3 linked regions of the Marinagarivorans cellulosilyticus genome follow. The protein of the gene in region 3 interacts with the protein of the main gene of each other region in a pairwise test. Links are inferred from orthologs where the notes say so. Each region holds a gene or a part of one and is shown on either strand. Other genes may lie near its edges.

Evidence for each region.
Region 1: the proteins of MARGE09_RS03670 (region 3) and lysA interact in binary tests that used the Escherichia coli proteins (3 or more experiments, as listed by UniProt). The link is inferred for Marinagarivorans cellulosilyticus from one-to-one orthologs.
Region 2: the proteins of MARGE09_RS03670 (region 3) and secB interact in binary tests that used the Escherichia coli proteins (3 or more experiments, as listed by UniProt). The link is inferred for Marinagarivorans cellulosilyticus from one-to-one orthologs.

Annotation. Positions count from the first base shown.
Region 1 is NZ_AP023086.1:2,892,776-2,895,920, forward strand. Bases 143-3,129 are described here. They hold lysA (diaminopimelate decarboxylase), read right to left. Parts: upstream 2,268-3,129; coding sequence 1,017-2,267; downstream 143-1,016. Other genes in these bases: MARGE09_RS11640 (DUF484 family protein), read right to left, coding at 143-149; dapF (diaminopimelate epimerase), read right to left, coding at 163-1,008; MARGE09_RS11655 (hypothetical protein), read right to left, coding at 2,629-3,129. Also shown: more of MARGE09_RS11640, read right to left, coding at 1-142; more of MARGE09_RS11655, read right to left, coding at 3,130-3,145. UniProt on the Escherichia coli protein: Specifically catalyzes the decarboxylation of meso-diaminopimelate (meso-DAP) to L-lysine. Is not active against the DD- or LL-isomers of diaminopimelate.
Region 2 is NZ_AP023086.1:2,743,758-2,746,853, forward strand. The notes cover bases 85-3,022. They hold secB (protein-export chaperone SecB), read left to right. Parts: upstream 85-1,281; coding sequence 1,282-1,764; downstream 1,765-3,022. Other genes in these bases: MARGE09_RS11005 (endonuclease/exonuclease/phosphatase family protein), read right to left, coding at 85-304; MARGE09_RS11010 (rhodanese-like domain-containing protein), read left to right, coding at 470-904; grxC (glutaredoxin 3), read left to right, coding at 901-1,158; MARGE09_RS11025 (ribosome-inactivating family protein), read left to right, coding at 1,943-2,656; MARGE09_RS11030 (RsmB/NOP family class I SAM-dependent RNA methyltransferase), read right to left, coding at 2,662-3,022. Also shown: more of MARGE09_RS11005, read right to left, coding at 1-84; more of MARGE09_RS11030, read right to left, coding at 3,023-3,096. UniProt on the Escherichia coli protein: One of the proteins required for the normal export of some preproteins out of the cell cytoplasm. It is a molecular chaperone that binds to a subset of precursor proteins, maintaining them in a translocation-competent state.
Region 3 is NZ_AP023086.1:929,183-932,241, forward strand. The notes cover bases 144-3,044. They hold MARGE09_RS03670 (response regulator transcription factor), read left to right. Parts: upstream 144-1,190; coding sequence 1,191-1,898; downstream 1,899-3,044. Other genes in these bases: MARGE09_RS03665 (transposase), read right to left, coding at 144-861; MARGE09_RS03675 (sensor histidine kinase), read left to right, coding at 1,898-3,044. In the rest of the region: more of MARGE09_RS03665, read right to left, coding at 1-143; more of MARGE09_RS03675, read left to right, coding at 3,045-3,059. UniProt on the Escherichia coli protein: Response regulator member of the two-component regulatory system CpxA/CpxR which responds to envelope stress response by activating expression of downstream genes including cpxP, degP, dsbA and ppiA.

The sequences.
Region 1 (3,145 bases), 2.0 Mb from region 3 along the record:
GACGGGTGTGAAAGCCTCAGGCTTAGCAGTAAATCAAGGTGGGTTTCGAAGAACTCGGGGTGTTCTACTAAATAATTAGCTACGCTTTCGTCATTAATTACTGGTGTAGGTTCTGGAGCAGTTGGTTTTTTATTATGGCTATCGCTCACTATGTTCCCCTTGTTAAATACGCACTTGCCCATGAAAAACGGTTGCTGTAGGGCCTGTCATCATTACTGAATGGCCTGGGCCTGGCCAAGTGATGCTCAAGCTGCCACCGGGTAAGTTAACCGTAACGGTTTCATCTAGTAGTGATTGTAATCTTCCTGCTACCACAGCAGCGCAAGCGCCGGTTCCGCAGGCTAGGGTTTCGCCCGAGCCACGCTCGTATACCCGTAGATTAATTTCGCCGCGATTGACAATACTCATAAAACCCGCGTTAACTTTGTTAGGGTACTGCGGGTGTGATTCAATCAATGGGCCAATAAGCTCTACTGGGTAGGCTGCTGCATCATCTACTACTGCAACCGCATGCGGGTTTCCCATGGATACAGCGCCGATATTCAAGCTTGAAATATTGGCTGTGTTCTCATTGATATCAATAGCGTAGACGCTAGCTTCAGCATCGGCAATAAATGGAATTTTAGGTGGCGAAAGCTCCGGTACGCCCATATCAACAGTGACGTTATATTTGTCGACCACATTTAATATCAGCACACCTGTTGCCGTTTCGGCGCGGATAACATGCTTTCCTGTTAATTTGCGCAAACGTACAAAAACAGCAAAGCAGCGGGCGCCGTTACCGCAATTTTCTACTTCTGAACCATCGGCATTAAAAATGCGGTATTTAAAGTCGGCGTCGGGCCGCGTGGGGGCTTCAACAATTAATATTTGGTCGCAGCCTACACCAAAATTGCGGTCGGCAATTTTACGCGCCCGATCTGGCGTAATATTCACTTGCTGGCTAATGGCATCGATCATGACAAAGTCATTGCCTAAACCGTGCATTTTGGTGAAGCGAATTTTCATAATGCCTCTTATTCTGATGCAGGGAGTATGGCTTCGAGGGCGACTAAGTCATCAATCGTTTCGCGTTTACGAATAACGTGAACGGCATCGCCATCAACCATAAGTTCGCAGGCACGAGGGCGAGAGTTATAGTTGGAGCTCATGGTAAAACCATAGGCGCCTGAGGATTTAATGGCGAGTAAATCGCCTTGCTCGATAGCGAGTTCACGATCTTTACCTAAAAAGTCACCGGTTTCGCATACTGGGCCTACGATATCCCACACTTGGCTGTCGGCATCGCGAGGGTTGACCGGAACGATCCCTTGCCAAGCTTGATAAAGCGCTGGCCGGATTAAGTCGTTCATGGCGGCATCAACAATGGCAAAATTTTTGTGCTCGGTGGGCTTGAGGTATTCCACCCGAGTTAGTAGCACACCCGCATTGGCGGCAATTGAGCGACCCGGCTCAAACATTAATGCCAGTTTTCTATCGCCAAGCTTTGCTTTAATAGCGCTAATGTAATCGCTCACAGCGGGTGGAACTTCCTGATCGTAAGTCACGCCCAAGCCACCGCCTAAATCGAGGTGGTGAATGGTAATGCCCTTGTCGGCTAATTTGTCGACCAACTGCAATACGCGATCGAGAGCATCAATAAATGGCTGTGTTTCTGTTAACTGAGAGCCAATATGGCAATCCACACCCACAATGCGCAAGCCTGGCAAGCTAGAAGCGCGCTGGTACACGGCGACGGCGTCATTAATATCGATACCAAATTTATTTTCTTTAAGGCCGGTAGAAATGTAGGGGTGGGTTTTGGCGTCGACATCCGGGTTTACACGAATTGAAATGGAGGCCACTTTATTTTGTGATCCGGCAACTTGAGAAAGGGTTTCTAGCTCGTTTGCGGACTCTACATTAAAACAACCTACGCCAACTTCAAGTGCGCGAGCCATTTCGCTGGCTGTTTTGCCAACACCTGAAAATACCATTTTTGATGGCTGGCCACCGGCGCGTAATACTCGCTCAAGTTCACCGACAGAGACAATATCAAAACCCGCACCTAAACGCGCCAGTACATTTAATACACCAATATTCGAATTAGCTTTTACGGCGTAGCAGATAGTGCCGGGCCATTCGCCCAAGGCATTGGCGTAGTCTTGGTAGGCGCTGGTTAACGCCGCGCGGCTATAAACATAAGCCGGCGTGCCAAATTGGTTGGCAATGGCATCTAAGCTCGCTTGCTCAAAATACAAGCTGTTGTTTTGTAATGTTAATGGCATATATAAACCTAGTGAGAGTGGGTCTCTGGGAGCTGTAGCGCGCCGGGTTGAGTGTCGGAAGCGCTAACGGCTGAGTCCGAGTTGGCTTCAGGGGCTATAAGTGGCCCTTTGTGGCCGCAACCATATAGGGAAAATACCAGCGCTAGAATAAACCCCGCGCGGTATTTATGTTGCCCGTTATAGCTTAGCTGTAATATGGCCAAAGGTGCACTGTTAATGCATGCGCTGCCCATCTTTCGCAAAGTGCGCATAGCCCAACTCCAGATAAATTTAATTAAACGCTGGAGTATACGGGCGGGCGGCTAGGTGAACAATAGCTAAAGGCGCGAGATCATTGTGATATCGGCGTTTGAAAGCGGTTTTACTTGACAGCTCTTAGGCGGCGAATGATTTGCTCGGCGGACTCGGGCTGCTTGGCGGTGGCTACTATTTGCTTAGCTTTAGGCGCCGTTTTTGAGGTTGGTTGGCCTGCGCGCGCATGAAGCGTGGCAATGGAATGCAAAGCTGTGCGAATGCCTTTATTTTGAGCTAGCTGGGACTGCGCTTGTTGAAGTTGGCAGGTTGCGTTGAGGGTGTCGAGCTGTTGTTCTAACCGAAATAGGTTGTAGCGGTTGTGGCTAAGAGTACCCTTAAGTGTATTTAGTGTGCTCTCAATGGTTAAAACCTGCTGGCGATTATTAAAAACATTCAGGTTGATTTTGGCAATCTCAGTGGCAAGGCCCAATGCTTTTTGTGCTTCTTCCTGCGCTAACGCATCCTGGGTGTCGCGTTCTATTTTTTGCGTTTGCTGTTCTAGCGCCAATAGTGCCGCTTTGGCTGCGGCATAATCGCTTTCTAGCGCTTTTAGCTGTTTTTCGCTGTCTTCAAACTGTTGTTTT
Region 2 (3,096 bases), 1.8 Mb from region 3 along the record:
CTAAGGCGTGCTTGCTATGCGGTGCCGTGCGTTTAACTTGCTTGGGCCAGCAGGGAGTGTACGGGGCTATCCACCACAGTTGGTATAGTGTTGCGGCCATATTTAGTAGCACGAGCAACCAGCTTTGCGGCTGTGAAAAGTCCAGCCCTAAAATACATATAACGGCGGTCGCGGCGCCTATTACTGCCAGTTGGAAGCGCGGGAAGTCGAGCCCTCTTACTATCCAGTGGCTGCAGTGGCTTATGGGTAGCATGGCCGCTAAAACAATCAAGCCCGTGGTTAGACTTAGTCCAATAAAAAGCATAATTCAGGTGTGTCCAGCTAGGTGCAATATGGCGGGTATTATAGGCACATTCCTATTGCAGGGTTGAGGGCCACTATTCACTAAGTCATTGATGTATAATTCCGGCCCTTTTACGGCGGCTTAGATGTTCTAGCTTAGCCAGATAACCGAGATTGAGGTGTTTTTGTGGGTTGGATTGATTTTGTAGCGGAGCAGTGGATACTGGTTTCGCTGTTGTTGGTGCTTATTGTGGCTTTTATGACCTTTGAAAGTAAAAAGGGTGGTAAAACAGTGAGTTACCATGAGGTTTCGCGCCTACTCAACAGTGAAGAAGCCATCTTGCTAGATGTACGTGACAGCGCAGACTACAAGGCTGGGCATATTATTGATGCGATTAATATCCCACATGGCAGTTTAGCTACCCGCTTAGGTGAGTTGGAAAAGTACAAAGCTAAGCAGGTGATAGTGACAGATAAAATGGGTCAGCATTCAGGCCATGCCGGTAAAGTACTGCGCGAGGCGGGCTTTGAGGCGGTGCGTATGCAAGGCGGTATGGCAGAGTGGAATGCACAGAAGTTGCCCGTCATTAAGGCAGGTAAAAACAAAGGTAAAAAGGGATGAGTATCACCGTGTACAGCAAGCAGTTTTGCCCTTATTGTGTAATGGCTAAGCGCTTATTGGTGAGCAAAGGCGCTAACTTTACCGAAATTAAAGTGGATAGCGACGATGCGATGCTGAAAAAAATGATGGCTGATAGTGGCCAGCGAACAGTACCGCAAATATGGATCGGTCAAACCCATGTTGGCGGCTACGACGACTTAGCTGAGCTTCAGCAAAAGGGCCAGCTAGACGCACTTTTAGCCACAGAGGGTTGATCCTGCCTGAAGGCACCCCATATAGGGTAAACGATACATATCATCCTTAATGGCCTGCACTGTGTTGCAGGCTTTTCTTTATAGATAGATTACAAAGCCGGCGTAAAGCCACTAGGAGACATCATGGCAGACGATAATAACGCACAAGGTCAAGCACAAGGCCCGCAGTTCATGTTACAGCGCATTTACCTTAAAGATATGTCCTTTGAGGCGCCACAAGGTATTGAAGCGTTTAAGCAGCAGTGGAACCCAAAAATCGGCCAAGATTTAAACACTACTTCAAGCAAAGTTGACGAAAACCACTACGAAGTGGTTTTAAAGTTGACCATCAATGTCACTATTGATGAAAAAACCATCTTCTTGGTTGAAGTACAGCAAGCCGGCTTATTCTTGGCAAAAGACATTGAAGGCCAGCAATTAGCGCAATTGCTAAACACCATGTGCCCACAAATCTTATTCCCATATGCGCGTGAAGCCGTTGATAGCTGCGCATTAAAAGGCGGCTTCCCAGCATTAGCTTTACCGCCTATTAATTTTGAAGCTTTGTTTGCGCGCGCTGTTCAACAGCAGCAACAGCAAGCGGCAACACCTGAAACAACTAATTAATTTAGGCTGTTTTTGAGTGTTAAAAACCGGCGAAAGCCGGTTTTTTTTTGTTAGTATATTTTGCGTTTAACCTAGAAACATCAGTTGAGAGTCAAGAAGGTGCGTAGACTTTGATGGTTCAACTGCGGTTTCAGGCTTCAGGTTTAATGTTGTCATCCAAAAGGATTAGGGGAAAGCTATGAAGCAAGTTTTTGAGGTAAGGCTAGACAATAACTTCAAGCGTGATATTGGGCGCTTGCAAATGGCGTTTAATAGCCTTGCAGATCGAACACTGGCTGTTTGCTCGGGCGGCCAGGCTTATACGCGCATTAAAATTATTGCGCCGGTTAAATATGGTGTATCGCCAGTTACGTTATTGGTTAACGATAGCAATATTTACATGCAGGCTTTTTATAATGATAACGGTGCTTTTTACTTAAACACCTACAATGGCCTACGTTTGCAAACGCAAGAGCGCGATAGCTTGCCTTGGTCGCATGTTAACTTTAACGACGATAGTTATGATAGCTTGGGTATGACTGATCGCGCGTACCACAAAGTCATCACAAAAGATCGCATTATGGCTGCGCTGCAGAAGCTGAGCACACAAAAGGTTAGGGCAGGTGGCCATTATGGTGAAATTCGCGAGGCCTTAGGTATTTTGGTTTTGGTGGTTTGCGAGTCCATTCGGTTTAGGCCATTACGCGATAGCTTTAGTGATGCATTGAGTGGCGGCGCGCACCTTTTAACGGTTGGTGAGGTAATGCGCTACGCCAAAAACTGGGAAAAGCTGTGTGCCAAAGGGCATAGCCACTTGATTTGTGTGCCCTTGCCCAAAGCGCTAGAAAGTGGCGCAATAAAACCCGTACGTACAGAGCCTAGTTATTTGCGCCACACAGGGTTGAGTGGCTAATTAAATTACGGCGCCTGTAGCACTGCTGCAAAGAGTGTATCGCTATTGTTGTTTGGGCACCCCATAAGCTCGCTAGATTTTAAGGACCACTCTGGATTGTTGGTTAGAAATTCGTCCACGATAGCGCTGTTTTCGCTGTCGAAAAAAGAGCAGGTGCCATAAACCAATTTGCCCCCCGTTTTCACGCTTTTACTGGCGTGGGTGAGTAGCTGAAGCTGAAGCTGCGTCAGCTTAGTGAGATCTTCGCCGGTATTGCGTAATTTGGCATCCGGGTTGCGGCGCCATGTGCCGCTGGAGCTGCAAGGCCCGTCCACTAATACCCAGTCAAAACCGCCATCGTTGGCAATTTCTTTAGGCAAGCGTAAAGGTGCTTCGCCATCCCATGGTGCTGTGCGAATATTGTAAAACTCGGCTTGTTTGGCGCGGCGTTTTACCTCGAT
Region 3 (3,059 bases):
TAATGTCAGTGCGTCTAAATTTTTATCTGTCGAGAACAATATCGCTCTTGTCGATACAGCTGAATCCGACGATCGAAGAAGCACTACACGTACCTCACGCTTCAATGAAACGCTATACGCGATGGCGCTGTATATTTCAGTGTTACTTTCATAGGATCCAATGTACTGAAAGCGCGATAGATCATTTTCAAAATTGATTTTCCCTTCGTATTGTTTGGGCCGCCCGCAGCCCGAGTATTCTCCCCGATAAAGCCATTTTAAATTTGCATCGACTCGTAGCTTGCCGACCATGTGCAGCCCTGCATTCACAACGCTGTTCACAAATTTATACTTGCTATAAAATGAATCAGCGGCTAGATACTGAATCTCTAAACGCTTCAATTCATCTGCCATATCGGCAGCATGATCAGCATAAAGATCAGTGCGTGTTTTACCTTCTGTATCGATGGTTTGCCGCGCATCAATCGAGTAAGCCGTATGACTTTTAATATTCACTGCGCTAATGAGTGACGTTTCTAGTCCTCGTTCACTAGCCCCTTGAGCACCGTTATAAAACCAGCCTAGCCCCTCTGTCTTTTTACCTGACTTTTTCATGAAGCTAGCGTCAATGGCTGCAATATTTTCCTGCGACCGCCCCAATGAATGCAAGAGAAGCTCTGTGTTGAATTGCGCAAACGGAAAACCACGTCGATACCAACGCGCGAATCGCTTCTCACTCATGTCGCTATAGCGACTCATATTTCTGAAAGTCGCTCGACCGTGAAATACAACCAATGTGGCAAGCAGGCCAGTCATAAATACACGTTGAGGCTTATTGATGCTAGGCATTAAACTGAAAATAGTGTTTACTAGGTCTGTCATGGGTAAATCTTGTGGGTTGTTTGATGTCAGAAACCAAATTATCTCAAAATTTATCCATGACACCTAATAACATAGCGAAACTCTATTCCCTTCCTGCCGACACGACATGACTACTTTGGGCCTATTGTGGTGCTTAAAACTGTCCGAAGTGTTGTAAATAGTGATGTACCAGTATTGGCTTAAGGTATTCTGGGTATCTCTAAAAAAGCACGTTTTACGTGATAGTGACGCCACTGTTTTGCTATTGAGTCCATTCAGTCCTTTCCTTCACAAAAAATGACTATTTTTAGAGGTGTTCTTCTGTGATTAGCGAGGTTTAGGCATTAAACATGAGTAAGCGCGTATTATTAGTTGATGACGACCTGGCGCTTTGTGAGTTGCTAGCGCAATACCTTCAGGCTGAAGGCTTTGACGTTTGCAGTGTGAATAGCGGTAGCGGTGCAATAGAGCACCTTGCTAAAGCTGAATGCGACGTTATGGTGCTGGATATTATGATGCCCGGCATGACAGGCTTAGAGGTTTTGCAACGCGTGCGGGCCGATAATGCCATTCCCATTATTATGTTAACCGGCCGCGGCGATGATATAGACCGCATTATAGGTTTAGAAATGGGCGCCGACGATTATTTGGGTAAGCCTTGTAACCCGCGGGAGTTGGCTGCGCGCTTGCGTGCCGTAACTCGCCGGGCGCAACCAGGGGCGGCGGGCTACGGGGCTGCAGAGGCTGTCATAACGCTGAATAATATTACTATGAATTCCAGTACGCTGGCGGTTACTTTTAATGGCGAGCCGGCAAGCTTAACCGGCGCAGAATTTAATGTGTTGTTAGTATTGATGAAATCTGCCGGGCAAGCATTGAGCAAACAAAATCTTACGCGTGAAGCTTTGCACCGGGAGTTTACGCAATACGATCGTAGCATTGATGTGCATGTCAGCCGTATTCGGCATAAGCTGGCTGAAAGTGGCCTTAGCGACATTATTCGCTCTGTGCGCGGGGTGGGCTATCAAATGCTTTTATTGGAAAATGATGCTTTGTGATGAAACTGCTGAGCCTGTTGCGCTATAACCGCATTTATTGGAAGTTGTTTGGCATTATCGGCTTGACTAACCTTGCGATTATTGCGCTTGTCGCTTTTGTATTGGCACACAATAGTGCACGCAATAAGTATGTACAAAATTACCAATCGCAGGTTCAATTGCTCGCACAGGTAATTGTTGATGAATACGAAACTAACAATGCTTTACCTTATGGAAAATCGCGCCTTTTAGTACAGCTTAAAAGGCGGCATCGCATAGCTCCCGAATTAATGTTAGATATAAAAGACGATAGCGGTAATTACATTTATAAAAGCCGTTGGCGAAAAGATGTAACCAGTGCCTTAGGTGGTAAAAATAAAAAATCCCGTGCCGCCCCAATATTTAAAACGCTGCAAATCGAAGGGAACAATAAACAAGGTTACACCGTGTTTTACCTAGCACACCGCCCGCCTCAATTTATCGTCGAGGCCATGGCCAGCTTGGTGTCTTTTCAACTGGTTTTAATTTTTATAACCTCGGCTATTATTAGTGCCCTTATTAGTTGGCGCATTGTTAAGCCTTTGCGCCAATTGGGTGATTTTGGTCAGCAGTACGCTAAAAATTATAGCCTGCAAGATAGTGCGCAAACAGCCACATTGGTTGATACAGGTTTACTAAAGCGCGGCGATGAAATTGGTGATTTGGCGCGTGATGTCGCCAATATGGTCCAACAGGTTGATAAAGCCTTTAGCGCACAAAAGAGCTTGTTGCACGATGTATCTCACGAGCTGCGTGCCCCACTTGCTAGGTTACAAGTGGCGGCATCGTTAATTGAGCAGCGCGAGGGCAATAGTCTTTATGTCGGTAAAATACATGAAGAGTGCAGCCGTTTAAATGCACTTATTGATGAGGTGCTGGAATTAGCTCGAATGGGTAGTGCAAAATTAAATATGGCGCCTATAGCACTGGCTTTATGCGTTGAGGCGGTAGTAAAGGATGTGCGTTTTGAGTTTCCACAGCGCCATATACAGTGTGATTTTTCGTTGATGCCGCAACCTGTTAGCATTACTCATGTTATGGCTAATGCGGGCGCATTATCGCGCGCGTTGGAAAATATTATTCGTAATGCCTGTAAATATTCGCCAGAAGGTAGGCCTATTGATATTTCAATTGCCCCTGCGG